Regions from separate parts of the Cellvibrio sp. KY-YJ-3 genome, predicted to be linked through region 3. Evidence: predicted binding sites of a transcription regulator. Region 3 holds the regulator's gene; each other region holds the start of a gene.
The links. The regulator LexA, encoded in region 3, represses DNA repair genes until DNA is damaged. The targets are predictions, from matches to a motif close to ACTGTNTNTANANACAGT.

Region 1: recN (DNA repair protein RecN) is a predicted target of LexA. The motif match lies at 6,452-6,469, and genes of this name have one in related genera.
Region 2: D0B88_RS01255 (YebG family protein) is a predicted target of LexA. The motif match lies at 3,061-3,078, and genes of this name have one in related genera.
Region 4: D0B88_RS04035 (PA0069 family radical SAM protein) is a predicted target of LexA. The motif match lies at 3,774-3,791, and genes of this name have one in related genera.

Annotation. Positions count from the first base shown of each region.
Region 1 covers NZ_CP031727.1:562,332-570,551, forward strand. Annotated here, with positions in the region: gene D0B88_RS02510 (CPBP family intramembrane glutamic endopeptidase) at 1-294, opposite strand, end outside; gene dnaJ (molecular chaperone DnaJ) at 365-1,486, opposite strand; gene dnaK (molecular chaperone DnaK) at 1,607-3,538, opposite strand; gene grpE (nucleotide exchange factor GrpE) at 3,771-4,343, opposite strand; gene D0B88_RS02530 (methyl-accepting chemotaxis protein) at 4,782-6,401, shown strand; gene recN (DNA repair protein RecN) at 6,542-8,209, shown strand.
Region 2 covers NZ_CP031727.1:267,873-276,092, reverse strand. Annotated here, with positions in the region: gene D0B88_RS01265 (phytanoyl-CoA dioxygenase family protein) at 1-1,395, shown strand, start outside; gene D0B88_RS01260 (transporter substrate-binding domain-containing protein) at 1,445-2,338, opposite strand; gene D0B88_RS01255 (YebG family protein) at 2,734-3,036, opposite strand; gene D0B88_RS01250 (glycosyltransferase family 2 protein) at 3,160-4,176, opposite strand; gene D0B88_RS01245 (MliC family protein) at 4,373-4,912, opposite strand; gene murJ (murein biosynthesis integral membrane protein MurJ) at 5,115-6,656, shown strand; gene ribF (bifunctional riboflavin kinase/FAD synthetase) at 6,774-7,730, shown strand; gene D0B88_RS01230 (MgtC/SapB family protein) at 7,787-8,220, shown strand, end outside.
Region 3 covers NZ_CP031727.1:2,922,593-2,930,812, reverse strand. Annotated here, with positions in the region: gene D0B88_RS12335 (SDR family oxidoreductase) at 1-588, shown strand, start outside; gene D0B88_RS12330 (DUF2845 domain-containing protein) at 648-1,004, shown strand; gene lexA (transcriptional repressor LexA) at 1,090-1,692, shown strand; gene D0B88_RS12320 (cell division inhibitor SulA) at 1,685-2,092, shown strand; gene D0B88_RS12315 (hypothetical protein) at 2,140-2,406, opposite strand; gene D0B88_RS12310 (hypothetical protein) at 2,509-3,927, opposite strand; gene fadA (acetyl-CoA C-acyltransferase FadA) at 4,108-5,286, opposite strand; gene fadB (fatty acid oxidation complex subunit alpha FadB) at 5,299-7,449, opposite strand; gene D0B88_RS19280 (helix-turn-helix domain-containing protein) at 7,564-8,088, opposite strand; gene D0B88_RS12290 (MmcQ/YjbR family DNA-binding protein) at 8,184-8,220, opposite strand, start outside.
Region 4 covers NZ_CP031727.1:935,479-943,698, reverse strand. Annotated here, with positions in the region: gene D0B88_RS04055 (alginate export family protein) at 1-180, shown strand, start outside; gene D0B88_RS04050 (hypothetical protein) at 235-1,335, opposite strand; gene D0B88_RS04045 (hypothetical protein) at 1,319-2,125, opposite strand; gene D0B88_RS04040 (hypothetical protein) at 2,211-3,632, opposite strand; gene D0B88_RS04035 (PA0069 family radical SAM protein) at 3,807-4,961, shown strand; gene D0B88_RS04030 (NAD(P)-dependent alcohol dehydrogenase) at 5,036-6,007, shown strand; gene D0B88_RS04025 (PACE efflux transporter) at 6,073-6,537, opposite strand; gene D0B88_RS04020 (LysR family transcriptional regulator) at 6,618-7,550, shown strand; gene D0B88_RS04015 (LytTR family DNA-binding domain-containing protein) at 7,555-8,220, opposite strand, start outside.

The DNA of each region.
Region 1 (8,220 bases), 2.1 Mb from region 3:
ATTTACAAACATCTCAAAGCGTGGTTCAGAACCGGTTTCATTCGTGAGCGACAACAATAGTGGATAAGAAAACCCCTCCGGGCGATAAGTCGCCACAAAAAACACCAGTGGCACCAACAATATAAAGACGCCAACTTTTATCCAGCGATTTAACGCCTCTTTACCAAAAAATATGGCAAGGCAAACAACACCTGCCAGGCCAATCATATTGAACCAAGGCATCCAACCCACAATAACCAAAACTGCAACAACAAGCGCGAGCAGGACACCCGCTATCAATTCTTTTTTATTCACGATAATTTTCTTCTTGCTCACAATAAAAAAGCCGATTCTCTCGAATCGGCTTTTCATTTTAATAATTTATTTATTCATTAAAAAACTTCTTAACCCCATCGAACCAACTCGACTGTTTGGGCGAGTATTTCCCGCCTTTCATGGTCGTTTGGAATTCTTTGAGTAAATCTTTTTGTTTGCTGGTGAGGTTCACCGGTGTTTCTACTACAACTCGGCAAAGCAAATCGCCAACTCCACCACCGCGCACGGGCGTTACACCTTTGCCGCGCAGTTTAAAGAGTTTGCCAGTTTGGGTTTCAGGTGGAACTTTTAATTTTACGCGACCATCCAGTGTTGGAACTTCCAATTCACCACCCAGTGCAGCATCGACAAAATCGATGGGGACTTCGCAGTACAGGTCGGCGCCGTCGCGTTTAAATATATTGTGCTCGCGTACATTTACCTGCACGTACAGGTCGCCACTGGGACCACCATCCGCACCGGCTTCGCCTTCACCGGACAAACGAATACGATCACCCGTATCAACACCCGGCGGTACTTTTACCGACAAGGTTTTGGTTTCTTCTACACGACCCTGACCGTGGCAAGGCTTGCATGGATCAGAAATAATAGTGCCGCGACCACGACAGGTGGGGCAGGTTTGTTGCACTGAGAAAAAGCCCTGCTGCATACGCACCTGGCCATGGCCGCCACAAGTGGAACAGGTAACAGGTTTGCTGCCGGGTTTTGCACCGGAGCCGTCACACACTTTACAGCTAACGAGCGTGGGCACTTTAATTTGTACGCTGGTGCCTTTTACCGCTTCTTCCAAACTCAGTTCAAGGTTGTAGCGTAAATCGGAGCCGCGCGCCGGGCCGCCGCGACCACCACGCCCGCCGCCACCAAAAATATCGCCAAACACATCGCCAAAAATATCGCTGAAATTGTTAAAGCCAGCACCGCCACCACCGCCCATGCCTGACTGACCATCCACACCAGCGTGACCAAACCGGTCATAGGCTGCGCGCTTATTGTCATCGGAAAGTACTTCGTAGGCCTCATTGGCTTCTTTGAATTTTTCTTCCGCAGAGGGGTCATCCGGATTTCTGTCCGGGTGAAATTTCATCGCCACACGACGGTAAGCTTTTTTCAATTCTGCTGCGTCTACATCTTTTTTGACGCCGAGCACTTCGTAGTAATCGCGTTTTGCCATGGTTACACCGATAGTAGAAATGTCTTTTGCATTTCAGTTAATAATTCATTTGCTTCTTACATGACAAATGCGGGCAAGCCCGCATTTGTTTTTGTTACTTCCTGATCAGTGATCGAAAACTTATTTATTGTCTTCTTTCACTTCTTCGAATTCAGCATCTACGACACCGTCATCTGCCGCTTTGTTGCCGCCTGCTTGTTGCGCACCGGCACCAGCGTTAGCACCTGCAGCTTGCTGCTCGGCGTAAAGCTTTTGCGCGAGTGAACCTGAAGCCTCGGTCAACTTGGTAGTTGCCGCTTCAATTTTTGCCAGGTCTTCCGACTTAGCCGCATCGCGACCTTCAGTCAGTGCTGCTTCGATAGCAGATTTTTCATCAGCAGTCGCTTTGTCACCAGCATCCTTCAAGGTTTTTTCTGTAGCGTGGATCAAACCTTCCAAGGTGTTACGCGCTGCAACTACTTCGGCAAACTTGCGGTCAGCATCAGCGTTGGCTTCTGCGTCTTTAATCATTTTCTGGATTTCATCGTCGCTCAAACCGGAAGAGGCTTTGATCACGATGGATTGCTCTTTACCAGTGGCCTTGTCTTTCGCGCTTACATTCAAAATACCGTTGGCGTCGATGTCGAAAGTCACTTCAATTTGTGGCATACCGCGTTGCGCTGGTGGAATATCGCTGAGGTCAAAACGACCCAGTGATTTATTTTGCGACGCTTGTTTACGCTCACCTTGTACTACGTGAATAGTCACAGCCGTTTGGTTGTCATCCGCAGTCGAGAAAATTTGCGATTTCTTGGTAGGAATCGTGGTGTTTTTGTCGATCAACGGAGTCGCAACGCCACCCATGGTTTCAATACCAAGAGTCAATGGAGTCACGTCCAACAACAATACGTTGGTGGTATCGCCTGACAATACTGAACCTTGAATTGCCGCACCGATGGCTACCGCTTCATCTGGGTTTACATCTTTACGTGCTTCTTTACCAAAGAAATCCGCAACGGCTTTTTGTACCAATGGCATACGGGTTTGACCGCCAACCAAAATCACGTCATCAATTTCGCTCAGCGATTTACCGGAATCTTTGATTGCTTGTTTTACTGGCTCCATGGAGCGAGTGACCAAATCTTCAACCAGCGATTCCAACTTGGCGCGAGTCAGTTTGACCACCAAGTGTTTTGGACCGGTTGCATCAGCAGTGATGTAAGGCAGGTTCACTTCAGTTTGCTGACTGGATGACAATTCAATTTTGGCTTTCTCTGCTGCTTCTTTTAAGCGTTGCAGCGCCAGTGGATCGTTGTGTAAATCGATACCGGTATCTTTCTTGAAAGTTTCCGCGAGGAATTCAATCAAGCGCATATCAAAGTCTTCACCGCCGAGGAAAGTATCGCCGTTGGTTGAAAGCACTTCGAATTGGTGTTCGCCATCTACGTCTGCGATTTCGATAATGGAAATATCGAAAGTACCACCACCCAGATCGTATACCGCGATGGTGCGATCGCCCACGCCTTTATCCAAACCGTAAGCCAGTGCTGCAGCAGTAGGTTCGTTGATAATACGTTTTACATCCAGGCCCGCGATGCGACCGGCATCTTTGGTGGCTTGACGCTGTGAATCGTTGAAGTAAGCAGGTACGGTAATGACCGCTTCGGTCACTGCTTCGCCGAGATAATCTTCAGCGGTTTTTTTCATTTTCTTCAGCACTTCAGCAGAAATTTGTGGCGGTGCTTTTTTATCGCCTTTCACTTCTACCCATGCATCGCCGTTGTCGGCTGCAACAATTTTGTACGGCACCATGGAGATGTCTTTTTGCACCACATCGTCTTTGAATTTACGGCCGATCAAACGCTTAACCGCGTACAAGGTATTGTGCGGGTTAGTGACTGATTGACGCTTGGCAGATTGACCCACCAGAATTTCATCGTCGTTGGTGAACGCAATGATCGACGGCGTAGTGCGATCGCCTTCGGCGTTTTCGATCACTTTTGGTTTGCCGCCTTCGAGTACAGATACGCAAGAGTTGGTAGTACCCAAGTCGATGCCGATAATTTTGCCCATGGTGTTGCTCCTAAAAATCTATGTGTTGCCGGGCGCGTGATCACTGGCTGGTATGTGCGTGACCTGCGCCGAATTGTTAACTTAAAAGTCGGTTATTTACTGGCTGGATCAGCACCAATCGCCGTGGATTTATGCTTTTGCCGGTAGTTGTTTCCTATATTGGCGCCAACGCGATGAATTCAAGTGCAGCGCCAAAAAAATCCTTACACTTCCTACGGATATCCAAAAAAAATCAAGGTGCCTTGGACACGACTACCATCGCCGGACGCACTAAACGACCATGCAGGGTGTAACCTTTTTGGAAGCAGTTGAGCACAGTGTTGGGCTCTACGTCAGGGTTGGGAACTGCAGAAACCGCTTGATGTAAATTTGGATCAAAAGGTTCACCTTCAGGGTTCACTACCGCCACTTGATGACGGAGCAGTGCATCCACAAAGGATTTATGGGTGAGCTGAATACCTTCAATAAACGCAGCAAAAGCTTCATTGGCCGGATCGATACTCGCCAATGCACGCTCCAGGTTATCCACTACGGGCAACAGGTCGTTGACCATTTTTTCCAAACCAAACTTATGCGCTTTTTCCACATCTTGCTCGGCGCGACGACGCGCATTTTGCGCATCCGCCTGCGCGCGCAGGGATTGCTCTTTGGCTGACTCATAAGCCGTAGCCAAAGTGGCGAGTTGCGCTTGCAGGGTTTCAATACTCAGCTCGGCATTGGCCTCGGGTTGACCTTGAGCCTCGGCAGTTTCCTGCGCTTGCTGCTCGGTTGCTTGTTGAATATCGGAATAATCTTGAGTTGACACAGTGTTCTCCAATGATCAGTTGGGCGGAGTTCTCGGCAATGGAGCAGGCTCCGCAATAATGGCCACAGCACAGGCGTCGGTGTCCAGTGCAGGCTATATGGGGCTGAGGTGGGCAGATTCAAGCAAAGTGCGGCGAAGTTTTTGCCACCCCCCCTGCTGACGGCAATTGACCCTAACTACGGATTGCCAGAATTGACGCCACCCTGAAAGCACCATCATGGCGCACAAATCATTGTTTTGATCATCGTCTATTACGCCCAGATTCTGTGCATATCCCCACTTTTATGCGGTTTTTGACGCCTTTTCATCGCCTTAATAACCAAGGCCCACCAAAAAACACAGCCACCTGAAAATACCTTGCGACCACCATTGACAACGTTGTCTCATGCGGCTACTGTCAATCCATCTGATCACAACTTAGCCGCCTTCGGAGGCCCCATGTCATTACGCGTCAAAATCTGGATTGTCTCCGCCCAAATCCTGCTCGGCCTGCTGGGGATAATGTTGATTGGGCTATTTACCCTGCGCTATTCCAATAATCAGGATAATGAAGCGCGTGTGGAGCAGTTACTGAATAGCACCTATGCGACGGTGATCCAGATGGAACAGCTGGCCGCGCGCGGCGAACTAAGCGATGAGCAAGCCAAAAAAATTGCGACGGATTTGCTGCGCAACAACATCTATCACAAGTCCGAGTATGTGTACGTCGCCGATGAAAAATTGAATTTTGTCGCCGCACCGCTCGACCCGCAAATTCACGGCACCAGCTTCCATGAATTTAAGGATGGCAATGGCCGCAGTGTGGGTGAGATCCTGCAAAAAGCGGTGGAAAAAGCGCGCGGTCAAACAGCGCGTTATAAATGGACCCAACGTCAGGCCGATGGCTCCATCGAAAATAAATTGTCTATTGCCAAACTCTCACCGCGCTGGAATTGGGTAGTGGGCACTGGCATTGGCTTTAACGAAGTCAACGCGCGCTTTTGGGAAACCGCCAAATGGCAACTGACCATTTGTTTACTGGTGATGCTGATTATTGTGGTTCCCGTGGTGCTGTTTGCGCGCAAGCTGGATAACGGTTTGGGCGCGGAATTAAAAGAAGTGCTGGCGCTGGTGCGCGCCGTTGCCAACGGCGACCTGACTGAGCGCAATGTACGTCGCGCAGCAGAGGACAGTATTTATGGTTCGGTAGTGAAAATGCGCCATGCCTTGCGCGAGATGATCGGCAGCATTTCGCACATGGTCGCGCGCCTGCATGCGATTAGCGATGACATAGTCCATAAAGCTGAAACCAGTACCGCCATGGCTGAAGACCAGAGCGCCAATACCATCAAAATCGCGTCTTCTGCGGAAGAATTTAATCTGCAAACCAAGGACGCCATGCAGCAGGCAAAAATTGCCACTAACCAAACCGATCACGCCTCCAAAACCGCCAACCAGGGGCAAAAATTGATTTCCAGTGCGGTAAAAAGTTTTGTTGAAATCGACAACAGCGTGACCCAAACCCAAACCAGTATTGATGACCTCGCGGCGCGGATTAACAGCATTTCTGCAGTGATTTCGGTGATTAGCGAAGTCGCCAACCAAACCAATTTGCTCGCACTGAACGCCGCGATTGAAGCGGCGCGCGCGGGTGAACAGGGGCGCGGTTTTGCGGTAGTGGCCGACGAAGTGCGCCAGCTCGCGCAGCGCACCACCCAAGCCACCAGCGAAATTGGCGAGACCATTACCGCTGTGCAGAACTCCAGCCGCGTCGCCAAACAAAATATGGATGACATGGTGGTGCAGTTAAAAGATGGCATAGGCCAAACCCGTCAGGGCGGTGAAATTGTGGAGAGCGTGCGGCAGGAGACTGATGAAGTCGCCAAGATGGTCGCGCACATTGGCAACTCACTCATCGAACATGTACAGGCGAGCAGTTTGATTCTGGAGTATGTAAGCCAGGTCGAGCAGTCATCGCTGGGCACCAAAGATGCTGCGCGCGGTACGCTGCTGGCGTCCCAACAAATTCGCGACGCCTCCGACGAACTGAGCCGCCAATTGGAAGGTTTCCGCCTCTAGCATTCCGGAACGGCTTATCGCTCCCCCCACTTGCCGCCGCCTGCGCAAATACTGTATATATAGCCAGACAATTATTCACCATAATGTCTGGCTTTTTTAGTGGCGCACTTCATCGCCGCTGCCGGATTTGCGAGGCGCTGATGCTGACTCACCTGAATATCCAAAACTTTACGCTGGTCGATCAACTGGATCTGGACATCAAACCCGGTATGACCGTGATTACCGGCGAAACGGGGGCGGGTAAATCCATCATGCTCGATGCACTCGGGCAGGCGCTGGGTGATAAAGCCGATGGCGAGCGCGTGCGCACGGGTGCCAGCCGCGCCGATATCTGCGCCAGTTTTGATACCAGCCAAATCCCCGCAGCACAGGAGTGGCTACAAAGCCACGATTTGCAGCAGAGCGATAATCCGCACGAGTGTTTGCTGCGCCGGGTAATCAATGCCGATGGCAAATCCAAAGCCTATATCAACGGTCAACCGGCGACGCTGCAGCAACTGCGTGCGCTGGGTGAAATGCTGATTGATATTCACAGCCAACATGAGCATCAATCGCTGTTGGTAAAAGATACCCATCGCCGCCTGGTGGATGAATTTGCCGGCCAAACCGAATTAGCCAAACAGGTGCGCCTCGCCTTTCGCGAATGGCACAGCCGGTTAGAGCATTTTATTAACCTGCGCGATAACGCCGCCGATGTGAGCGCACGCTTCCAATTGCTTAGCTATCAATTTAACGAACTGGAACAGCTGGGTTTACAGCAAGGTGAACTCGCCAAGCTCGAAGCGGAGCAGCGCAGCCTTTCCAACGCCGAAGAAATTTTGCGCGGCAGCCAGCAACTCGCCGCGTTTTGTGGCGATGACGAACAGGGTTTGAGTGTGAACCTGCATCGCGCACTGCATATTTTGCGCAGCCTGCCGGAAAAATCCGCCGCACTGCAGGCGGCCGAAGAGTTACTCACCAGCGCGCAGATTCAAGTGGAAGAAGCGCAGCACGAAATTGAGCGCCATATCGATACCTTCAACCTCGATCCTGCGCGTTTGACGGTGGTGGAAGACCGCCTCTCAGCAATTTACGACATAGCGCGCAAGCACCGCATCCAGCCGGAAGCACTACCGTCATTTATCGATAAACTCAGCGCCGAACTGGAACAACTGCAAGGCGGCGATGCCAAGCTGGATCAATTGGCGCAGCAAGTGGAGCAGGCGGAAAAGGCCTATCGCCAACTGGCCGAGCAGCTATCAGCCAAACGCACCAAAGCCGGCGCAACACTGGCCAAACAGGTTAATGAACAACTCAAATTACTGGCGATGGAAAATGCCAAGCTCACCATCAGCTTATTACCACTGACCGACAAACCCGGCCCCAATGGTTTGGAAGAGGTGGAGTTTTTAATCAGCACCAACCCCGGCCAAGCGCCGCGCCCGCTGGCAAAAATTGCCTCGGGCGGGGAACTCTCGCGCATCAGCCTCGCCATTCAGGTGATTACCGCCAAAACCTCCGCGACGCCCACACTGGTATTCGATGAAGTCGATGTCGGCATCGGCGGTGCCACCGGTGATGTCGTGGGCCAACTATTGCGTCAGCTGGGTGAGCGCGGGCAAGTGATTTGTGTAACCCACTTGGCGCAGGTGGCAAGCAAGGGCCACCAGCATTTGCAGGTAGTGAAAACCGCGAGCAAAAAAAGCGCGGAATCCACCCTGGTGGAATTAGCGGGCGATAGCAAAGTGGAGGAAATTGCACGCATGCTGGGCGGCTTGAAAATTACCGATCAATCCATCGCCCATGCTCGTGAAATGCTGAGTTTTTAAGGGTATTAACC
Region 2 (8,220 bases), 1.8 Mb from region 3:
ATACCGGAAATTATTCGCCTGAATTTATGGTTGAGCGCTGGCGCTTTTCCCGCAGGGAATGAATGCAAAAATCCTGATGTGCATTTGGGGTCGGTATTTCAGCTGGACAAGACTACTGCGATGCAATTAGGTAATGGGGATACTGCTTGTGCACAGGGCAGTCTATTGGTGCCTGACTATGACCTGCTGTTGCAGGATTTAAAATTAACTACCTTTATTCAAGTGTTTGGCGCTTATCAGCTGCACGACAATCAATCGCAGCTTACCTTGCCACTGTATGAACGTAACGCACGAGTCTTGCCCAATTCAGTGCTGCATTTTCGCTACGCGCTTGGCGTTTATCCCCAATGTGTCTTTACCTATGAGAAATTGCCCGAGCTTACCGATTGCGCATTGCCTGATAGTTTGGAAAAAAATAGTCAGGGTATTTATCACGTAAAACGACTGTGGCACAAAATCCAGTTGCGCAAACAGGCGAACTCGTCTGCGGCAGCGCGGCAGCAATTAACCGCCGTTCCCGACAGTGAATGGCTGTTGGATCGCATTTTATTGGACCAGTTGGGTGTGGGGCTTGAGCCTGCCATGCAACAACTCTATTCGGCTCGCACATTGGTCGATATTGAATATTGGCTCGCCAGTGCCAATGCTGGCACGCTTGCGCCGCAACAAGTTGAGCGCACCAATAGCGCGATACGCAATTTTATCGAAAATAAACACGAGGCATTGAAGCCCCACGCGGGGTTGCCGCTGAATGATGAGCAGCTCGCGCATTGGGACGAACAGGGCTACCTGATTGTGCCGGGTGTGTTAGCGGCCAGTGAATCTGCAGCGGCGCGCGCTGCTATTTGGGATTTTTTAGGCATGCACGAACATGATCCTGCAAGTTGGTATCAATCTTCCGCGCAGATGAAAAAAATTATGGTGCAGTTATTTGCCCATCCCGCATTTGAGATTGCGCGTCGTTCGGATTATATCCGCCGTATTTTCCAGCAGCTGTGGCAGCGCGAGGATCTGGTGATGACAACGGATCGCGTGGGTTTTAATCCGCCGGAAACTGATCGCTGGCAGTTTCCCGGGCCGGGAATGCATTGGGATGTGGAATTAACGGCGCCGGTTCCTTTTGGTACCCAGGCGTTAATTTATTTAACCGATGTTGCCGAACACCAGGGGGCATTTTGTTGTGTGCCGGGATTCCATAAAAAAATTGACCGGTGGTTGGCCGCGCAGCCAGAGGGAATCGATTTGCAACAACAGGATTGGACGCAGTGGCCGGTGAAACCTATCGCGGCCAAGGCGGGTGATTTAATTATTTGGCATCAAGCCTTGCCTCACGGCAGCAGCCCCAATCGCGCCGATTTTCCGCGCATGGTGCAATACCTGAATATGTACCGTTAGCGGTTTGAGCTCGCCCTGTAGCTACAGTGGCGAGCACCGCCGGGGGCAATTATTCGTTGAATGTGTAGGGATTGAACCAGAGTGATGCATCGTCCACCGGCGTGTTTTTGGGCAGCCCCGGGTTATCCAATTTAATCAGTGTGCGGTTTTTCAGGTTGGCCTTGGTCATTACATCTTTTACGGTTGGGTCATTAAAAAAATACGCATCAAAACTGCCATCTTCAATCGCAAGGCGTAGGCCGCGCTCTATATCTTGCGCGAGTTTGGTATTGGTTTTGTTGACGAAAAAATAAAAAGGGTTGGTGTAGGAGAGCAGCAGGTTTTGCTCTACTTCCAGCGCCAGATCCGGGTAGCGTTGCATTTCCGACCAGGGTTCGTGGGCGCCGCGTGGGAATGCATCAAACCGGTCGCCATCGAGCATGTAAAAAAGTCCTTCGTACTTCAGCACTCTCACCACATTTAAACTATTGGCTGTGAGCACATTGGTGTCTGCCCAAAAGTGCCCTTGGCCCAAAGACACCTGCCGCAAATCGCTCAAGGTTTTAATGCCATTAAATTTATGCTGGGTGCCTTTTTTAATCATCAATACCCGGTAGCCCAGCAGCCCGCGATAAATAGGTATACGAATTGGCTGCAGTTTTTCTTCCAGTTCATTGGTGGTTGCGTACCAGACCACATCCAACTGGTTGTCCATCAGCATGCTTACCATGCGCTCCTCGCTGGTATTGGGCACTGTCTCTTGTGCTTTGTAGGATTCGGGCAATTTGCTGAGCGCCAGTTGCAGTAAACCTCTGGCGTATACCTCAATGCTGTTATTGCCTTGCACTATTCGCAGGGTGTTTGCATGTGCACCAAGCGAAGCGCTGAATAACACGGAAAAAAGCAGGGCGCTAAGGACCAAATAGGTGTTACAGGGGCGAGCCTGGAGAGTTTCTGAATGCATGTCGTTTTCATCCACAAGTTTATTGTTATGGTTTATCCGCTGCGGCGAGGCAGGGGTAAATAGTTATATGGTAAAAATGACAATAACACAAGAAAATGAAAAAACCACCGCACCCGTTGAGGTTCCATAGGAAAGGTGCAGTGGTGAAAGCGATTCGTTTCTGTGGTCGCTTGTGGCTGACAAACGGACATTAACGAATGGTTGGAAGCCGGTGTGCAGTGCTGAGAACAACAACTGCTGGGGAGTAGTGATTGCCCGCAGCAAAAGCACACCTTTACACGAACAAACCACTGAGTGGTAATTCAGTTGTTTGTGGGGTGTTAATGGCTGTGTGGGCGGCCATTAACGGCACGGGTGATTGTGGGCGCACCCATGCTTACAGAAACCCTTGCTGCCTAGTTGTCCTTGTCCATGGCGGCGCCGGTTTTGCTGTTCAGGGTTGCAGGCTTTTCGTAGGTGAAGGGCTGCAATAATTCATCGGGCTTGCCTTTGCAGGCTTTTGCTAACAATTCGCGGCGTTGCGCTAATAACAGCCCAATCGCTTCGCTGTGTTGTTCATCGATACCGGGAATGTTGTCTTCTATCAACTGGGTGATGTTGGCAGCAAGTTCCAGATACTTATCGTGCTCTTCTGCGATTTTTCTGTCTTCAAACATACTGCCATCCCGATCACATAACCAAACGGCGACTACTGCCATGGGGTAAATCCTCAAAAGGTTGTTACTGTTTTTATATACAGTATCTGCGGCGGGGCGGGATGTCAACCGTTAAAAATTGCTGTGAAGTAAGCGTCGCGTTTTTTTGGGTGGGGCTAGCGGAAGTTAATGGGTGATATTCGCATGGTTTTGATAGCGCAGGCGGTGTTTCAAGTGGTTGAGTTGAAGCTTGAATTTAAGGAAATCAAATAAAAACTTGGGGCTGATTTTAAATACCAGACGGCGCGGTGATGCATCCAATTGCCATTGCCGCTGGCGTGCTGTTACTTCGGGCAAAATTGTGCTCAGGTCTTTTGTTTTGAGATGGCGCGCTTCTCGAACCAATTGCAGAAGTGTTCTGATTTGCAGTGCTTTCAGGTGTCGTTGTTGTGTGGCGTTGGAAACAAAATGACCACAACTTTCGATGCTATGCAGCCACCAGAGATAGGCGCCGGTTTGGAACTTTCTGCCCGTTGCACCGGATGGACGCAGGCGGTAGTGATATACAGTGTCGGTAATTAGCACCAGTTTTTTTGCTTTGGAAAAAACCTCTGCGCAGTAGAGCGTGTCCTCCGCCATGGTGACTTTGGGCGGGTTGAGGATATGGGCAAAACTGGCGCGGCAGAAAAGTTTGCCCCAGGTGTGGCCACGGACTTCCTTGTGTTGCAGAAAGGCCGAGAGAATGGCTTCACCTTCGTAAATTTTTTCTTTCTTTACATTGTGATTGGCGCTGCGGCAGCGCACCTCATTAAAAATAAGGTTGTTGCCCTTTACTAGGTCGGCTTTGTGCTTAATCGCAGCGTCGTAAAGTTGCTGCAGTGCGGTGGCGGGCAGGCGATCATCAGAATCGACAAAGGTGAAGTAGGTGCCAGTGGCGGCGCTGATTCCCGTATTGCGTGCAACCGAGACGCCGCTATTTTCGCGCAGGTAAATAAGTTTAGCGAGGCTTGGGTTGGTGCGCACAAAGTCTTCGCAGATTGATTTGCTGTCATCTGTGGAGCAGTCATCAATCAGCAGGATTTGGTAAGGTTTACTAAATGTTTGGTTGGCGAGGGACGCAAGGCATTCGGGCAAGTAATCTTGCACGTTGTATACAGGCACTATGACGCTAATTACCGTCAGATCATCGACCTTAATAGACATAAAATCTTCCTGATGAATGGAAATGTACACAATGGTTGTGTTACGAAAATACCCAGGCTATTGAGGGCGGAAGTCTGCCATGCCCGGGCATCATCAGGAAGCGGAGAAGTTGTTATTTTTTGTGATTTTGAGTGTTTGAAAGCATTTTTTTGGTGAGGAGACGGTGGGTGGCTATAGGCACCCACCGGTGAAGGCCTTAAGGGGTTGCTTTGCAGATCAACTCTGTCAACCCAGTTCCCCAACGGATTCGTACCTCGCCCTGATGTTCCCAAAAGCTGGCATCCGGCCCTTCGTACTTGCTGCCGCTGGCGGCTGGCGCCTGCTGTAGTTCGGCGGCATTTTGGCCGTGTTCCAAAATAAGTGTGCCCGGTTCAGTGGCGTAAAAAGTGGCGGTAAAGGTGGGTGCTGCCTCGCTTGCGCAGGTAAATACAAAGGGGCCTCGTTTGCTGTTAGCGGCGAACCGTTGGTGCAGGGCGGCAACCGGATCGGGACGCGGCTGGCTGTAGTCGACGTTGTGATCGCAGCTGCCATCATTTTCACAATCATTCACGCCATTTTGGTCTGCATCCCAGCTGGGGTGCATAATTTTGGCGACTACGCTGGAACTGGCGGCAACGGAAATATGCGCGGAGGACGGAGCAATTTGGGTGTCGGTAGTTTCTTTTGAACAGGCGCTAAGCAGTGTAATCAGGCTGGTAATAACTGCCGCAGTGCGGTGGCGTGATAAGTTGCGCATAGATTCTCCTTGATCGTGATGGCTGGGTGTTGTGCCTGAGTATACCAGCCGTTGATAATGCCGCTTCTTTTCACCTGCACAGGATTTGCCCGTGTCTGACTCCGCCGCGTTACCTCCCGTTCCATCACCTGAACCGCCATCGCCGGAAAAGCCCTCTTCGGAGAAACCCTCACCGGAGAAACCAAAGGGTCCCAAAAGCCTGCTGCGCTCCAGCTTGCTTACGGGCTCCATGACGATGCTGTCGCGGGTGCTGGGGCTGATCCGCGATATCGTATTGGCGAGTGTGTTGGGTGCGGGCGGCGCGATGGATGCTTTTGCCATTGCCCAGAAAATCCCCAACTTCTTTCGGCGTTTGTTTGCCGAGGGCGCCTTTTCCCAGGCATTTATTCCGGTGTTATCCGAGTATCGCGAGAAAGGTACTCATGCTGCAGTGAAAGAGTTGGTCGATAAAGTAGCCGGTTGCCTTGGTTCGATTTTACTGTTGGTGACTGTGATTGGGGTGTTGGGTGCAGTTGGTTTTGCCTATATTTTTGGTTATGGCTACGCCGATGAGCCAGAGAAGTTTTCGCTATTGACCGACTTGGTGCGCATCACCTTTCCCTATTTGATGTTGATCTCGCTTACCGGTTTTGCCGGGGCGATTTTGAATAGCTACGACCGCTTTGCGATCCCCGCCGTGACGCCGGTTTTTCTCAATGTATTTATGATCGCAGCGGCGCTGCTTGTCGCCGATTTCTTCCCCAATCCCGCCTACGCACTGGCGTGGAGTATTGTTGCGGCGGGTATTTTTTCGCTGCTGTTCCAATTGCCGTTTTTGCGCCAGATCCACCTCTTGCCATCGCCCAAGCTGGATTGGTCGCACCCCGGCGTTAAACGCATTTTGGTGCTGATGACGCCGGCGCTGTTTGGGGTGTCGGTAAGTCAATTGAATCTGCTGCTGGATTCGATGATTGCCACTATGTTGGGTGACGGTGCCGTAAGCTGGCTGTTCTATTCCGACCGCTTGGTAGAGCTGCCGCTTGGTGTATTCGGGGTGGCGATTGCGACGGTGATTATGCCCGGCTTATCGCGCCTGAGCGCCACGCAATCGGGTGAAAAATTTAGCCAGATGCTCGACTGGGCGATTCGTTTTGTGGTGCTGATCGCGCTGCCCGCCACGCTCGCGCTGATCATTCTGGCGGAGCCGATTCTCTATACCCTGTTCTACCATGGTGAGATGAGGCAGTCGGATATCCTTATGTCCTCTTATAGCCTTAAAGCCTATGCACTCGGGTTATTCGCTTTTATGCTGATCAAGGTTCTGGTACCTGGCTATTTTGCGCGGCAGGATATGAAATCACCGGTGCGTATTGGCATCATCGCGATTTTTGCCAATATCCTGATGAAACCGCTGGTGGTGATTCCGCTGGTAATGCTCTGGGGTATGGGGCATGTTGGGCTGGCGTTTACCACGGCGATGGCGGCCTACGTAAATGCCTGGTTGCTTTATCGCGGCCTGCGTAAGAGTGAAGTCTACAGTCCTGCCAGCAACTGGCCGGCGTTGTGGTTGCGCTACGGTGCGGCCAATTTGGCTCTGGTGGCGGTCTTGACCGGTTTTCTGTTGCTCTGGAATATCTGGCCCGAGTGGTCGGCGTTGGAGCGGATCCTGCGCTTGATGGTGATTTGCGTGGTTGGCTTTGTTGTCTATCTATTGATGCTGTTTGCCGTGGGCGTGCGCCTGCGTGACTTTAAGGCCCAGCATTAGCAACAATATTGATTAGGAGGGAGGGGCGCGGCTAGCGGGGTAGGCTCAGGTGCCACCGCTCCTGTATACTTCCGCCCTCCATTTTTTCAGGCAAATTGGCTGAGGGCAAAACACAGAGTGAATCCAGCGGCACATGCGTTTATTCGTGGGTTACATAACCTGCGCCCCTGGCATCGCGGCTGCGTGGCGACCATTGGCTCATTTGATGGTGTGCATTTAGGGCATCAAGCCATCTTGCGCCAGTTGATTGATGTTAGTCGCTACTACAACTTACCGGCGGTGGTAATTGTATTCGAACCTCAGCCGCACGAATTTTTTTCGGGTGACAAAGCCCCCGCACGCTTGATGCGCCTGCGCGAAAAAGTACAGGCATTACTGGCTGCCGGTGTGGCACGCGTACTGTGCGTGCAATTCAATCAAGCCTTGCGCAACCTGACTGCCGAAGAATTTATCGAAAAAGTCCTGCTGGATGGTTTGGCCATCAAACATTTGGTGGTGGGCGATGACTTCCGGTTTGGCTGTGATCGCCGGGGTGATTTTACGCTGTTGCAAAACGTTGGGCGTGAGCGCGGTTTTGGTGTAACGGATACCTGTACTCTGGAGCTTCGGGGTGAGCGTGTTAGCAGCACCCGCATCCGCCAGTTGTTGGAAGTGGGCGATTTTGCACAGGCCGAAATCCTATTGGGTAAACCTTACAGCATTAGTGGACGCATCGCCTACGGCCAGCAACTCGGGCGCAAACTCGGCGTTCCCACTGCCAATGTGCATTTGCGTCGTTATCGCTCACCGCTGCACGGTGTGTTTGCTGTCATCGCGCGCTTTGTCGATGGCAGCGTGCATCAGGGCGTCGCTAACGTTGGTGTGCGGCCAACGGTTACGGGGGATAAAAAGCCTCTGCTGGAAGTGCACCTGTTTAATTTTTCGCGCAAAGTCTACGGCGCGATGATCGATGTGGTGTTTCATACCAAATTGCGCGATGAAAAAAAATTCAATTCATTGGATGAATTGCAAGCGCAATTACAAACAGATATCAGTCAGGGGCAAGATTATTTCAGGGGCAATAGCCTCAGCTGATTTACAAGTTGCTGAAGATTGTCGATGTTCGGTTTTCGTAAAATGGAATACAAACTATGAGCAGCATTTGGCAACAAATAACCAGCACATTGGTGGCAGAGTTTTCTGACCTAAAAGATGTAAGCGAGATTACCACTCTCGTAACCCGCTTGCTGATGGCAGCATTGTTGGGTGGAATTCTGGGTTTTGAGCGCGAGCAGCGTGGCAAGGCGGCCGGTATTAAAACACATATGCTGGTAGCCATAGGCTCTGCATTATTCGTGTTAATTCCCCAGCAGGCAGGTCTTTCAGAGCAAGAGTTAAGCCGGGTAATGCAGGGCATTATTGCAGGTATTGGTTTTTTGGGTGCCGGGGCAATCTTGAAAGGAAATGATGAAAAGGATCTTAAGGGTTTAACAACCGCTGCCGGTATTTGGTTGACAGCAGCCATTGGTGTGGCGGCCGGTTTAGGGCGCGAATCTTCAGCAATCCTCTGCACCCTATTAGCCCT
Region 3 (8,220 bases):
GGCGCCTATGGGCAGCCGGGAGCGATAGAGGACTTACCTATTGATGCATTACGCAAACAATTTGATACCAACTTTTTTGGTTGGTGTGAGTTAACGCGTTTAATACTGCCGGTCATGATCAAGCAGGGTTATGGACGAATCATTCAGAACTCATCGATTCTGGGCATTTCCGCCATGCCGTTACGCGGGGCATATAACGCGAGCAAATATGCAATTGAAGGTATTAGCGATACATTGCGCCTTGAATTAGCCGGCACCGGGGTATTTGTTTCACTGATTGAACCGGGACCGATACGCAGCGAATTTCGTAAAAATGCTCTCACTGCACTACTGGAAAACATCGACACCGAACAAAGCCGCCACCGGGATATTTACGCAAAGGCAATCAATCGCCTGGGCAAAGCAGAAACCAACACCCCCTTCACCCTGGAACCAGCGGCTGTTATTAAACGGCTTAAACATGCCCTCGAGTCACCTCGTCCACAAGCACGTTATTACGTCACCTTCCCCACTTACCTCGTTGGTGTAATGAAGCGAATTCTACCTAATCGTTTGCTAGATAAACTTCTGCTCAAAATAGGCAGTTAATTCATTTTCGATTCAGTCATGAGAATTAAATTAACAATATCTATAACGGGGGAAAAACGATGGCCAAATATACCGCTCCATTCATTTTATGCACCGCTTTACTAGCAACCACCGCGAATGCCGATTCCCTTCGCTGCAATGGTCAACTCGCCAGTGCGGGCGATACAAAAGCGGATATTATCGAACTGTGTGGTGAGCCACTGATGACCGATAGCTACTGCGAGCCCTCCGCCGCAATCACCACTCCACAAGGTGTTCAAAACGGCAACAACAACATTCAAAACAATGTCGCCATTCAAACCTGCACGGAAGTCGAGATCTGGACCTACAACCCAGGCAAAGGCAAATTTATGACCCATCTGTATTTTACTCAGGGCGAATTGCGCAACATTCGCTATGGCAACAGGGTGAAATAACAGCAGTTTGAAAAACTATTGCACAAGCTGATTTACTGTATATAATCACAGACACTGTACAGATAAACAGACCCAGGAGTGCACTATGTTTGACTTAACGCCCCGACAGGAACAGGTACTGCAATTGATCCGCAGTTATGCGGATGAAACCGGTTATCCACCTACCCGCGCCGAAATCGCACGTATCTTAGGTTTTAAGTCAGCAAATGCTGCCGAAGAACATATCAAAGCGCTTGCTCGCAAAGGGGCAATCGAAATTATCCCCGGCGCATCGCGCGGTATTAAATTACCTGAATTGCAAGCGGGCATTCCTATTATCGGACGAGTTGCTGCAGGCAACCCGATCCTTGCACAAGAACATATTGAAGATTACTGCAACATTCCCACCAGCTTCTTTTCGCCCAGCGCTGACTTCTTTCTGCGAGTGCATGGCATGAGCATGAAAGATGCCGGCATTCTTGATGGTGACTTACTCGCAGTACATAAAACTGATCAGGCACGCAATGGCCAAATCGTTGTCGCCCGTATTGGTGAAGAAGTCACAGTAAAACGATTCAAGCGTGCAGGTAACCGCGCACAAGTTGAGTTATGGCCAGAGAACCCCGATTTCGATGTCATTCTGGTTGATACCCGCGACCAGGAATTCAGTATTGAAGGTTTAAGCGTAGGAGTAATTCGCCGTGACTAATATCGCTCGTGTTATACCCCAACATACCCCCAACCAGAAAACTGCCAGCGGTGTCACCGAGCTGGTATTAACCAGCGACTCGCCAGAACAGCTCGCCCTGCTCTTGCCCATGATTGCGTTTTTAAGCAATAGCGCCAGTGACCGCTGGATTACCTGGATCGCACCGCACAATATCAGTAGGGATTTGCTTGAATCCTACGGCGTAAATACTCGCTTTATCCGCGTTATTCATGCGCAAGATCCACAAGCTCTGTTATGGATAACCTGGGAGGCACTGTCTGCTGGCAACAGCCACACGGTTATATCCAGTCCTGGGAAATTAAGTGATAAGGAGCTGTCGCAGCTGGAGACGGCAGCAGCAAAAGGTCAATGTCAGGGGCTGCTGCTACGTGTTAGATAAATTCAAGTTGAATAATGGAGATCAAGGACGATAACAACCTCGCTTAATCAATGCAGCATCATTTTTTCCAGCTCGGATAATTCACTAAAATTATCATCCAATTGGGCTTCTGCCTGCTGATCTGCAATTTCCCCTGCTACATCCATTCCCGCTTCAATCATCGCTTTGGCGACCATGAACTTTTCCTCTCCCAGAAATGCCAGAGATTCCTGCGAAAAACGAATTGTTACCAAGGGCTCATTAGTTTCGCTATCTGCGCGTTGCAAGGCAACATCGCCATTCGTCAGCTCAACAATTTCATAAAAGGAAGACATAGGATTCCCGTTATTGACGCAAGAAAAGGGCGCGCATTCTAACACCCAATGTTATGGAAGCCTATTTACCAGCTATTTATCAATCGTTGCACTTGAAAAATATCAACCCACGCGAGGGATTGCCTGCAATAACAAGCAACCGGCAGAACTTTTAAGCCTGTGGCCAGCATGGGTATTAGCAGGAATTAGTGCCACATCACCGCTAGCCAATGTGGCAGCAGCGGCATCATCACCAATAATTACCTCTCCTTCCAACACCATTAACAAGCAATAGCGCTCAACATCAAAGTGATGAATACCATTCAAGGCAATCCGGCGTACTTCAAATTCATCGAAGTTAACGATGCGCTGAATCTGAATATCGTCGCTCTCATAAACTATGACCGGCGGAAGCAAATGCTCAGCATTGATATCGACCAGACTCAAGGCCTCATCCGTATCCCAATGCTGCTGAGTGAGAACCTTCTGGCCGAAACTAAGAATCTTTCGCTCATAAACCGGCGTCTGGAATTCTACGACCCGCACACCGTGCTGAAGTGCATGCGGTACCAATCTTGGTACAGCAACCACATCGCCAATCGAGAGCGGTAGATGTGCAATAAAACGATCCATCGCATCTTTCAAATCCTGCTCACGAACAACTAAATCTTTATATTCAACATCTTGCGAGAGTTGTTTAACCCATAACTTTAATTGATCTACAGCAACTGGTTGATCCAATGCGATACCCAGCTCCTGCTTTTTTTGATCGAGTACTGCATCAATTGCTCGCCGTGTTTTTTCATAGTCCTTAACCGCTTTACGATATGCGTCTTTAAATGCACTCCATGTCAGATACTGCGCTCGCATGGCAGGATCAAAGCCAAGTTGAATGGCGCCACGCCCATCTGGCCATGCACACTTATCAACATGAGTAACGACGTAAACTTCCTGCTTCTGCTCGTGCAACTCAAAATACAGATCGCCATAGCGTTCATCCGCAAGTGGATCGAGGACTTTGAGAAGAATCAGTTGCTCGGCAACGGTCATTGCCAGTTGATCGCGCAAGAACTCCATCACCCAGGGTAAAGGTAAGCTCCCCCCATCCCCTATCACTCGGGCCTGCCCGCGCGTTTCAATACCGGTATACCAAATTTCTTGCCCCCAAGGCTTGGGGATATAAACCGGCTCCAATAATAGGGGGGACGAGATCCGAACTAGCGGGAAACCCTGCTCGCGACAATAACGAACCATTGACTCAACATTGGCAGGCACCAATTCCACTTCATGAAGACGATCACTGGAGCAAGGAAAGATACTGATACTGACGTCGGGAATAACCGACTGGTGATTTGGCAACGAGATCGAAATAAACGCGAGCAAATCCTGTTGCGGTTGCCCGGCAAGGTAATTTGCATGATGGACAAAACGCACAGCAAATACATCAACGCTGGTTTTATCTGCAGAGTCCTGCCACGACTTTATGCGCTGGGCCAAACACCTGTCCGGTGTTGTATTTTTATCCAGAGTAAGAAGAATCAAACCTGTCTCTTTGATGGGTTAATCGAAAAATAGAATCTAGTTTATCAGAGCGATGTAATTTCTTGCTGGCAAAACAATAGGGATTACATTTGTGTACATATAAAAAAGGCCGGCATTAAGCCAACCTTTGGATATCAAGATTGCCTTGGCACCAAAGCAACCTGAATACAGACTCTGTGATTAGTTGAGTCGTTCCAACACCGTAGTAATGCCCTGCCCCAAACCAATACACATGGTAGAAACACCCATGGTTAAATCACGATCTTGCATTACCGTCAGCAATGACCCGGTGATACGAGTACCGGAGCAACCAAAGGGGTGCCCCAAAGCAATCGCGCCACCGTGTAAATTTACCTTGTCGTTCATAGCGTCGAGCAACTTGAGATCCTTCAACACCGGCAATGCCTGGGCAGCAAAAGCCTCGTTCAACTCTACTGCATCAATATCATCAATGGTCAGATTGACCGCTTTCAATGCCTTTTCGGTGGATGGTACAGGGCCGTAACCCATAATTGACGGATCAACCCCGGCAAGCCCCATAGAGACAACTTTTGCGATAGGTTTGAGTCCGAGCGATTTGGCGCGCTCGGCAGACATGACCAGCATGACTGATGCACCATCACTCATTTGTGAAGATGTACCTGCTGTGACCTGACCATTTTTAGGGTCAAAAACCGGCGGTAATTTGGCTAGCGCTTCATAAGTGGTGTCAGGGCGAATGGTTTCATCCTGATTCACCGCCATCAAAAAACCATCGGCATTGTGACCGTTAACCGCAATAATCTCGCGATCAAATTTGCCTTGGTCACGGGCCTTAGCAGCCAACAGATGGGAACGCACACCAAATTCGTCCATTTGCTGGCGGTTGATGCCGTGCAACAACGCCAGGTATTCCGCTGTCATCCCCATATTGCCCGCCGCTTTCGCAACCGACAAACCCAATAAGGGGTTAATACTGACCGATTCATACATGGGCAAATGCCCCATGTGTTCAACACCACCGATTAAATACACATCACCTTGGCCAGCACGGATATTGACTGTGGCGGTGTGCAACGCTGACATAGAAGAACCGCACAAGCGATTGATAGTTTGTGCTGGAATTGTGTGCGGCAATCCGGCCAATAACAAAATATTGCGGGCTACGTTAAATGCTTGCTCTTCGCGCTGCATAACACAACCCCAAAGCAAATCATCAATAGTATTGGGGTCCAGCTGTGGGTTGCGCGCAAGCAACCCTTTAATGATTGCCGCGGAAATATCGTCAGCGCGCACATTGCGGAAGCAGCCATTTTTGGAGCGCCCCATAGCGCTACGTGCGTAATCGACGATAACGGCATCGCGTGGTTGTAAGCTCATTATTCTGACTCCTTAGCCGTAAAATTTTTGGTTGTTGGCCGCTTTGGCTTTAAGGCTATCCGGTGCTTGATAAAGCGCACCGAGCGCACTGAATTTTGCCGCCATATCACAGAATGTCTGGGCGCCAATGGAATCAATCCAACGGAATACGCCACCGCGGAAAGGCGGGAAACCTGTGCCATAAACCAACGCCATATCGGCCTCAGCCGCCGTTTCCACAATGCCTTCATCCAAGCAGCGGGTAAGCTCAGTTGCCATCGGAATCATCATGCGCGCGATAATATCTTCGTCACTAATCTCCATAGAACTTTGAATACCTGACTTCAGAATATCCGACACTTCAGGTGCAGCTACTTTCGCCGGCTTACCTTTTTTGTCGAGCGCGTAGTTATAAAAACCCTTTTCTGATTTTTGACCGAGGCGACCAGCTGCAAATAGTGCATCAGTGCAAGAGGTAAAATCACGCTGCATACGGTCAGGAAAACCATCAGCCATTACCTTTTCGGCGTGAACAGCAGTATCTATTCCAACAACGTCGAGCAAATACGCAGGGCCCATCGGCCAACCCCAGGTTTCCATTAATTTGTCGATGCGCTGAAAATCCACACCATCCCGCACCAACATCGCAAAACCGGCCAGATAAGGGAACAACACGCGATTAACTAAAAAACCGGGGCAATCTTTAACCACAATAGGCTTTTTACCCATGGCATTGGCATAGGCAACCGTACGCGCGATAGCGTTGTCGGAGGTTTTCGCGCCGCGAATAACTTCAACCAGCGGCATCATGTGCACAGGGTTGAAAAAATGCATACCGCAGAAATTTTCCGGCCGCGCCAAACCTTCAGCAAGGTAGGTAATGGAAATGGTCGAGGTATTAGAAGCAATAACGGTGTCGACCCCTACTTTACTTTCCGCTTCGGCTAACACTGCTTTTTTCACTTTCGGGTTTTCTACAACGGCCTCAACCACAATATCAATTTGATCAAACCCGTCATAGGTTAATGCAGGTTCAATGCGGTTTAACACATCGCCCATTTCAGCAGCAGTGAGCTTTTTACGCTCCACACGCTTGCTCAGTAATTTATTCGCCTCCGACAAACCAAGATCAATACCCTTTTGGGCGATGTCTTTCATTTTAATAGGCACGCCTTTCAGCGCTGATTGGTAGGCAATACCACCGCCCATAATCCCCGCCCCCAAAACCGCTGCACGGCCGATTTTTTTATCAGCTTTTTTCTCCCAGCTTTTGGCCTTCTTGCTGAGCAACTGCTCATTGATAAAAATACCCACCAAGGATTGCGCTACGGGGGTTAAAGCCATTTTGGCAAACCCTTCTGCCTCGATTTGCAATGCCTCATCGCGGCCTTTATCCGCAGCTTTTTGCATACATTTAATCGCGGTGACCGGCGCAGGATAGTTGCGCCCGGCTTGTGCGCCAACAAATGCTTTTGAGGTCTCGAAAGCCATCATTGATTCAATAAAATTCAATTGCAGCGGTGACTTTTTCTGGGTACGGCGAGCTTTGTAATCAAATACACCGGCCATGCATTGCTGCAGACAATTGAGCGCCGCATCGCGCAACTTTTCTGGCTCGACCACAGCATCAATCACCCTTGCTGTTAAGGCCGTTGCCGCATCATTTTCTTTACCCGCGGCGATCCACTCAACCGCGGTATCCAACCCTGCAACACGTGGCAAACGCACCGTGCCACCCCAACCAGGGATAATGCCCAGCTTGGTTTCCGGCAAGCCTACTTTGGCAGCGGTATTGGCAATTCGGTAATCACAGGATAAACAAAACTCCAACCCGCCCCCCAATGCAAAACCATTGATTGCGACAACACTTGGGAAGGGTAAATCCTCCAAACGGCAAAAATTGCGATTATTTGCTGCAAGATGACCGATAACCTGATCAGGCCCCGACGCAAACACGGCGCCAAATTCGGTGATATCCGCACCAACAATAAAGACATCTTTGGCACTGGTTATCAGCAGGCCTTTAACATCAACGGCCTTTTCCAGCAGATCTAGCACTTGTTGAAGTTCAGCAACGGCGAGCAAATTAAATTTATTGACTGACTCGCCTTGCAGATCAAAGGTCAATTCCGCAATGCCATCGGGCAAAAGGGAAACCTTGAGGGCTTTTCCTTGAAACATAATGAATCTCTCTTTTATCTAGGGAGGGAAAATCTGAGTTTGAGTGTAGCAGCATGAACGGGACTTGCCCTAGAGCAGCGCAAAAGGCTGACAACAAACGCACAAAAGAAGATCTTTTTAAATTGACAGTTCAAAAAACGAACAGATATAGAACCGCAGTTCCTCTGGGGTTAAATTGCTGAAACGAAAGAGTTGCCCGGCGGGAATACAGAATGACTGCCCCTGCATTAAGGTTTGTTTACCTTGGGGCAAGATAAGCATGAGAGAACCATTCAATACAACGCCGGAGAGTTCTGCAGGAGCTACCAAAAAGGCGCTACTGGACTGAGCGGGTAATACCAGGGTTTGTTGCTTAACACGAGGCATCTGTGTACCGGAGGTTTCAGAGGCGATACTTTCGTGCGAAAAGGAAAAAAAGTCGGAAAGGGTAATGGGGATAGCAGACAGAATACGAGCCAATGACTGCACACTGGGGCTAACCTGTCCCTGCTCAATAGTGGATATGCTGCTATTAGTCATACCCGCACGTTTGGCAAGTTCGCGCTGCGAAATACCAGCCAACTCGCGCAATAATTTAAGTCGCACTCCCGTATCGGGTGATGCCTGAAAATCGTCTGATGGAATACTTCTATCAGTGCTCACAGCAGGCTACTCGTCCTAATAGGGGATGCAGAGGCAAAAAGAGGTCAAGCAACTCAAGTTACCGCACCGGTCAGTAACCGGCGCACGTTAGATACCTACTTTTTAGAAGCAAGCAGTTGCTCTCTTTCAAGT
Region 4 (8,220 bases), 2.0 Mb from region 3:
TCTTATCACTTTTTTAAAGATGATGTGGCGGGCAATAACATCGGCCGTGAATTGGATGTGGATTTTGTCTACAAACCCAATCGCAAACACAGCATTGCACTGCGCCTCGCCAATTTTGAACCTGAAGGCGATTCGGGTTCGGTGCGCAAGGTTTATTTGGATTATGCGTTTAATTTGTGATTGATTAAAAACTGGATACCTGCGTTCGCAGGTATCCAGCTCTAACTATTTCCATCAATAATAAAAATGCAACTGCGCAAACATATCCAGATAATTCCCTGTAGCGCGCTGGGGAATGTCATCGCCTTGGCGCAGGCCGCCGCGAATTTGCAAGTTGGCAAAGGGTGTGTACTCCAATAATAATGAGTGCCGCACGCGGTGGTTTTCATCGATATTGGTGTCCGGATCCAAAAACTCGGTGGTGAGTTTGACGTTATAACCTTTGCTGATTTCGCGGTTCACTTCCAGCAAACCCACACGCTGCTGTTGATATTCGCCGGAAATGTTTTCAATAGATTCGTCTTTAATTAAATCTGCCTCGGCGAGAAATACAAAACCTTGCCAGACAAATCCACCAAACACATTCGCTTGGGTGCGCGCACCGGCTTCAGCATCGTTATATAACGCGGTTGCACCAATTCGCCAATTGCTGCCCAGGTATTCCGCACGCGATAAAAACTGCAAATTTTTATCGTCATTGTTGAGCCCGCTGCTGCCATTGCTAATGGCAAAATTAAACAGGGTTTTGCTGTACTGCAAACCCAGTTCTACGCCGTTATCGCCGGTATCAAAATTGAAACCGCTGGCCTGACGGATAAAAGCGCTGTCGTCCTCCAATCGAATTCCATAGGGCAACATAATGCGGCCCGCTTTTAAAAAGTGCTGGCCATTTAATTTGGTAAGAATAAACGCTTCGCGATTCAGCGCACCGCCGGGAGCAATTTGTTCATCAATGTAGAGTGCAAAGCGCGAGTCTTTGGGTTGCAATACCACATAGAGCTGGCCGGATTGGGTTTCAAAACCGCGCGCGTCTTCAGCTTCATCGCGATCTGATTGGTAATAGTTAGTGCGCAGGTCAGCGCCGATGCGCAGTGTTTCACCCAACTTTCCCGCATCAAATAAATTCAGGCTGCCCGCCGTTTGCGGTAGCTGATGCGTACCATACCAGGCGCCATAGGTTGTGCGTGCACCACCACCCGCCGGGTTGGTATGGCAGGCGGAACATTGCACATTATTTTTCACCGCCAGATAGGGTTCTGCAGCGGCTGTATTTGCCAACAGGCACAACAACAGCGCGGCACCAGCAGCGATAATTTTTTTACAGTGTATAAACATAGCGATAACCTCCACCCTGAATTTCATCGGCATCACCATCGACGACTTGATACTGGTGATCGAGCAGTTGCTGCAATTCGCGGTCGTGAATAATCACTTCCACTTGAATCGCCTGTGCAGGAATATTGTTAAGGGTTATATAAAGTGTTTGATCGTTAAGCAGCAGGGAAAAATCTTCCACCGCCTGATGTTCGCTCAGCGTGTGATAAAAAATAGAAATGCTTTCCGACGCAATGGATTCAAATTGCAGCGCGCGGCTAAACAGTAATTCCACGGTGATTTGGTTATTGGTTTTTTGGGTACTGGCGCGCGCTACTTTGGTAGTCGCGGCACCGCTGCCAACCCGCGGGGCACCATTGGCGATCCAGCTGCGCACTTGATCAATTTGTTCTTGCGATAAAAAGGGGCCACCGAGCGGCATACGCGCGCCAACAATATCGGCAGCACCTTCCAATTTTTTTATCAAATAACTTTCATCCGGGTTGCCGGGATTAACACGCATCAGGGTGGGGATTTCATCGGCGCTGCGATTCACTAAAAACGCGTAGGAATTTTCTTCCGAATCCAAACGCAAACCGCGCGGGGCATTGGCGCCGGTATGGCAGTTGGTGCAAATCGCACCAAAAATGGTTTGCTGTAATTGTGCCAGCGTAACCCCATCATCAGCGGCGCTACTGCTACTTCCGCTACTACTGGTGCTGGGTAATCCCTGTTCATTTAACCCTTCGCCGGAACCGGCGCCGCAGGCGGTTAACATCGCGATTGCCAGTGCAAAAAATAATAATTTCATGATCTTGTCTGCTCCTCTTTTTATTGATTGCGTCGTAGCCTAAAAAGCAAAACGGGCACTGCAAAAATGTGCAGTGCCCGATTTTTTATGGCCGCGCGATAGTCCAATCGGTGTATTCGCCGGTGACGTGGCCGGGTGCGCTATCGCCGACAAAGAAGTAGAGCGGTAAACCCTTGTAAGCCCATTGTTTGGAAGTTTCATCGCGCATGATCACGGTGAAATCGCCAAACGCTTGTGCATCCGCCGGTGCATAAAGTGCAGGCCAGGCAGCGAGGCAAGCGCCAAAGCAGGTAGTGACACCGGGGGTATCGTCGTCAAAGGTGTAGAGGGTGAAATCGAGGCGGGAGTTATCCGCCGCACCAGCCGCCGTGATGATATTGCCGTGAGCAACCAGCAAGCGGTTTTTGGTGGGGTGATTATTCACTGCAACGGAAGGCGTGCGCGCCACAAACCAGTTATTGCCGATTGCTTCACCATTGGTTTGACCGGCTTGGGTATCGCCCGCAAAAAAGTAGAGCGGCATGCCGTTCAGTGCCCACTGCATTTCACCGCTGGCGCGCTGCACCAAACTGTAGGGTGCGGTGGCAATTGCGCCGGTATGGGCGATTAACGCTGGCCAGTTGGTGAGGCAGGTACCGGAACAATTGCTGACGCCGGCGGTGTCATTGTCAAAGGTATAAAGCGTAAAACCGTTGCGCTCGGCGGTGCTGGTTTGCTCGGCGCCGTCGACCGGCATCGCCAATTTCACACTGCCTGCTGCCGCGAGATGACTACCGAGTGTGGCGTTGGCAACAATCCGGGTAGGCATTGGTCGTGCAAGCAACCAGTTGGGGATGGCTTTGCCAGTGGTTTCACCCGCATTGGTATCGCCAATAAAAAAGTACAATGGTTGGCCTTGGTAGGCCCACTGCAATGCCGGGCCCGCGGTGCCCATGCTGCGCTCAATAATCGAATAGGGTGCGCTGGCTTCATCGCCCGGGTTGGCTAACAGCGGCGGCCAATTGGCCAGACAAGTACCGCTGCAGTTGGACACACCGGTGGTGTCATTGGCAAAGGTGTAGAGGCTAAAACCGGTGCGATTCTGTAGCTGCGCGACAAAACTGGTGTTGCCGGAATCCTCGGGTATGCCCACCAACACCTCACCGCTTGCGACAAAATAATCGCCATCGGCACTATTGAGCTGGCTATCGATTAATACCACGGGCGGTACCAATGCCGGTGCCACCGAGCTGGATGACGCTGAACTGGATACTACCGAGCTTGAAGCCGGCGCACTGGATGCAGGTTCGCTGGATAAAGGCGTACTGCTGGGCGCGACCGAACTGGCCGGTGTACTACTGGGTGCGATGGAACTGGCGACCACACTGGAGTAGGCCGTGCTGCCGGGCGTGGATGAATAGCCACCACCTCCACCGCTACCGCCTCCGCCACCACAGGCGCTGAGTAGGGCAGTGCAGGAAAGCGCCATTAACAAGGCGCGATAAGATGTGCGAGTAAGCGGGTTCATGGTAATTCCTCCTGGGATTTGGTTGTCGGAGGAACTTACGGGCAATGCTTGAAAAGGTTGCAGGGGAAATCATTTTTGTTAAATCAAAGGCGACTAACGAATCGTCAAGGCTTGCCAAAGCGCCAATTCGCGCTCAAGATTACTGTTTATTTATACAGTATTTGAGGTGCGGCCATGACCAGCGATTATCCGGAGTTTAGCGACCCCGCCCCCTGGATCGAAAAACCCTTGCAGGCGATTAAAGGGCGGGGCGCGGTGAGCAATATGGCGGGGCGCTTTGAAACCCAACTGATTGAAACCGTCGATGACGGCTGGGTCGCTTACAGCGACGATACCGATATCAACCCCGCGCTCAACACCAGTGTCACAGCCGAACTCGCCAAGACGATTCTCAGCCGCAACCAGTCGCCGGATTTGCCGTTTAGTGTGTCGCTTAACCCCTATCGCGGCTGCGAACACGGTTGTGTCTACTGTTTTGCGCGCCCCACCCACGCCTATTTAGGGCTGTCGCCGGGGCTGGATTTTGAGACCCGGCTCTACGCCAAAACCAACGCGCCGGAATTGCTGCGCCGCGAACTCGCCCATCACCAGTATCAGCCCAGCCCGATTGCGCTGGGCATTAATACCGATGCCTATCAGCCGGTGGAACGGGCGTTGCGCATCACCCGCCAGTGTCTGGAGGTATTAGATGAATGCCGGCATCCGGTGGGGATAATCACCAAATCAGCACTGATTGAGCGGGATCTGGATTTGCTCAAACCTATGGCCGAGCGCAATCTGCTCGCGGCGGCAATCACCATTACCACGCTCGATCACCGCATTGCGCGCAGCCTTGAACCGCGGGCGGCATCGCCCACCCGGCGTTTACAAACCATTGAAAAACTGGCGCAAGCCGGCATTCCAGTGCTGGTCAGTGTGGCGCCAGTAATTCCGTTTATCACCGAACAGGAGCTGGAAAAGGTCATGCAAGCGGCAGCCAGTGCGGGCGCAACCGCCGCAGGCTACACCGTGCTACGCCTACCTTGGGAGGTAAACCCGCTGTTCCAGCAATGGCTGCAAACCCACTTCCCCGAGCGGGCGCAGCGGGTGATGAATCGCATTCGCGATATGCGCGGCGGCAAGGATTACGACGCCAACTTCGCCACCCGTATGCGCGGCGAAGGGCTGTGGGCAGATATGATCCGCCAGCGTTTTGCCAAGGCGCTCAAACGCTATGGCCTGAACAAAAGCGGGCGTTTTGTGCAGCTGGATTGCAGCCAGTTTCGCAAACCGCTGAGCATTCCGCCTGCCGCCAAAACCGGTACCGGGCAGTTGGATATATTTGGCTAGCGCCTACAGTTAGTTACATTTAGCGCCAGTCCGGCGACCTATACTCGCGCCATAGCCTCTACCTGGAATATGCAATGAAAGCCGCCGTTTATACCCGCTATGGTGCCCCCGGCGTTGTACAGTTGGCCGAGGTGGAACAGCCCCGGCCCAAGGCCAACCAACTCTTGGTGAAAGTCCACGCCAGCTGTGTCAATTCCGCCGATGTGCGCCTGCGCAGCCTGCGGATGCCACTCGGGTTTGGACTGATCTCGCGGCTGGTATTTGGTATGCGCGCGCCGCGCCGACCCATTCTTGGCGTTGATCTGGCGGGTACTGTGGTGGCGGTAGGCAGTGAGGTCAGTCGTTTTAACTCAGGTGATGCGATTATCGCCCTCACCGGTCTGACCATGGGCGCCCATGCCGAATATGTCTGTTTGGATGCCAATGGCGCCATCGCCCATAAACCGGTGCAGCTGGATTTTAACCAGGCTGCGACCCTGGTGTTTGGTGGCACCACCGCCCTGGATTTTTTGCGCCGCGGCCAGCTGCAGGCGGGTGAAAGCATCCTGATTAATGGTGCCAGTGGCGCAGTGGGTTGCGCCGCCCTGCAGCTTGCCCGCCACTACGGCGCGCGCATCACGGCGGTCTGCAGCGACAGCAGCCGCGACCTGGTACGCCGCTTGGGTGCGGACGAGGTGGTGGATTACCAGCGCGAAGACTTCACCCGCAGCGGCGAGCGCTATGACGTGATTATGGATACCCAGGGCAATGCGCCCTGGGCCGAAAGTTGCCGCGCACTGGCACCCGGTGGCAGGTTGCTCGCAGTCAGTGCGACCCTGCCGCAAATGTTGCAATCGCTCTATTTACCACTCTGGGAGCGCGAACGGGTGATCGCCGGGCCCTGCGCCGAACGCGCCAGCGACCTGGCAGAACTGGCGGCGCTGGCCGATGCGGGTATCTTGCAGCCGGTGATTGATCGCACTTATTCACTGGCGCAGATTGCGGAGGCACATGCCTATGTGGATGGCGGCCATAAACAGGGCAGTGTGGTTATCAGCATTTGTTGATAGAGGGCGCATGTTTAAATCACTGCACCTAGAACCCGTGCATAAGTGCTATGACGAATAGCGATTCACAACGTTTTCAGGACTGCCTCCGGCAAACCAAATACCCCATCAAACACCCAGTTAAAGACAAAGGTGTACACCAGGAAAAACGCTAATAAACCTAAATCCATTAGCAGCGCTTCCAGCAAACTGACGTCCAGCCAGAGTGCGATGATTGGTACAAGAAAAATCACCAAGCCGCCTTCAAAGCCCAGCGCATGTAGCAGGCGTATGCCAATACTGCGGCCGTGGTTTGCGCGCCGCTGTTCCCAGCGTTCAAAGCCGCAGTTAAACACCAGGTTCCACACCATCGCCACGGCCGAGGCCGCCACTGCAATACCCACCGAGTGCGCGGCGCCAGCGCCGGTTATCCACTCCAGCAATAGGGCTGAAAGCATAATCGCCACCAATTCGTACAAGCCGACGTAAACCACCCGCCGTTTTATGCCCTGCATATCTACCTCTAGGTTGTTATCTGTTACTCCACACATTGCAGCCAGTTTCTATGCTTTGTGATGATAGAAAAAGTTAGCTACTATCAGTTTTACTGACAGATAAAGGCGTAATGGCGATGAACGGGGCATTTAATTCCGAGACGATCAGCGTGTTTTTGGCCGTGCTGGATAGCGGTTCTTTCTCTGCCGCCGCGCGTCAGTTGGGGCGCGTACCTTCGGCGGTGAGCATGGCGATTGCGAATTTGGAGGCGGAGCTGGCGCTGGAGTTGTTTGATCGCCGCGGGCGCGAACCCAAACCTACGGCGCTGGCGCGCGCATTGGAACCGCAAGCGCGCTTGTTGATTAGCCAGTTGCAGCAGCTGAATACTCAGGCATTGGAGTTAAGTCAGGGTTTGGAGGCGCGCTTGACGCTGGTGATTGCACCGGAGTTGCAGGCCACGCCCTGGGTTGAACCGCTGCGAATACTCGCCCAAGAATATCCGCTGCTGGAGACCCAGATCATCACTGCCCCACAGACCGACGCGCTGCAATTACTGCACACGGGCAGCGCGCAACTCGCGCTGGTGTTTGAGCGCCCGGCGGCCGATGGGCGCGAAAACTTTCAGGAAGTGGGCCGCGAAACGCTGGTCGCGGTTATCGCCCGCACCCATCCCCTGCTACAGGAAGTTTCTGCCGCAGGCACCATCAACGACAATCAATTGCGTCCGGTGCGGCAGGTGATGGTGGGTAGCCGCAGCCAGGCCGATAAGCCATCCGCCAGCGATAAATTCTGTATCGCATCCGAACATTACTGGCGGGTCGATCAGCCCGAAGTAGCGCTACAGCTGGTACTGGCGGAACTGGGCTGGGCCTGGCTGCCACGCGCTTGTGTGCAACCCTATCTCAATGGCCGCATGCTGGTGGAATTGCCCATTGAAAACTTCACCAATGGCGAGGAGCTGTGGATTGATCTGGTCTGGTCGCGGGAGCGACCACTAGGTTTGGGCGCGCAGCAGTTTGTGAGTTTGATGGCGGAGCAATATCGCAAGCGCCAATCCGGCAATAACTGACCTATTAAAAACTGAGCAACTCTTTTAATTCCTGGGCGTTGCGGCGGGAGATCTCGATTTGTTTGCCGTCGTCCATGGTAATTTCATAGCCATCGCCAATACTTTCTTCAATCGAAGCGATTGCTTGTAAATTAACAATGTATTGGCGATTGACGCGGAAAAAATATTTTGTGGGCAAGCGCTCTTCAACTTGGTTAAGTGATTTTTTAATAAAGGCATTGTGTTCATTAAAAAATAACCGCACGTAGTTTTTGCAGCTTTCAAAATAGCGAATAGAGTTCAGTGCAACCAAATGACATTTTTCGCCATCCTTGATAAAAATCTGGCTGTTGATATCCAGCGGTGGTTTGCTGTCATTGCCGACACTTTGGTGATTGTTGCTATCCTGATTGCTACTGTCGTAATTGCCATTGTCATAATTAACACCGGCAGTCAGTTTATGAATGGCAAGTGCAAGGCGCTCCTGACTAATAGGTTTTAGCAGGTAATCCACCGCGTGATAATCAAACGAGCGGATGGCGTATTCCGAATAAGCGGTAGTAAAAATTATGCGCGGCATATAGTCGAGTTTTTCCAACAGATCAAAACCGCTTTCGCCGGGCATATGAATATCGAGAAAAATAACCTCGGGTTTTAGTTCCTGAATTAACTTCAACGCGCTGGCAGGATG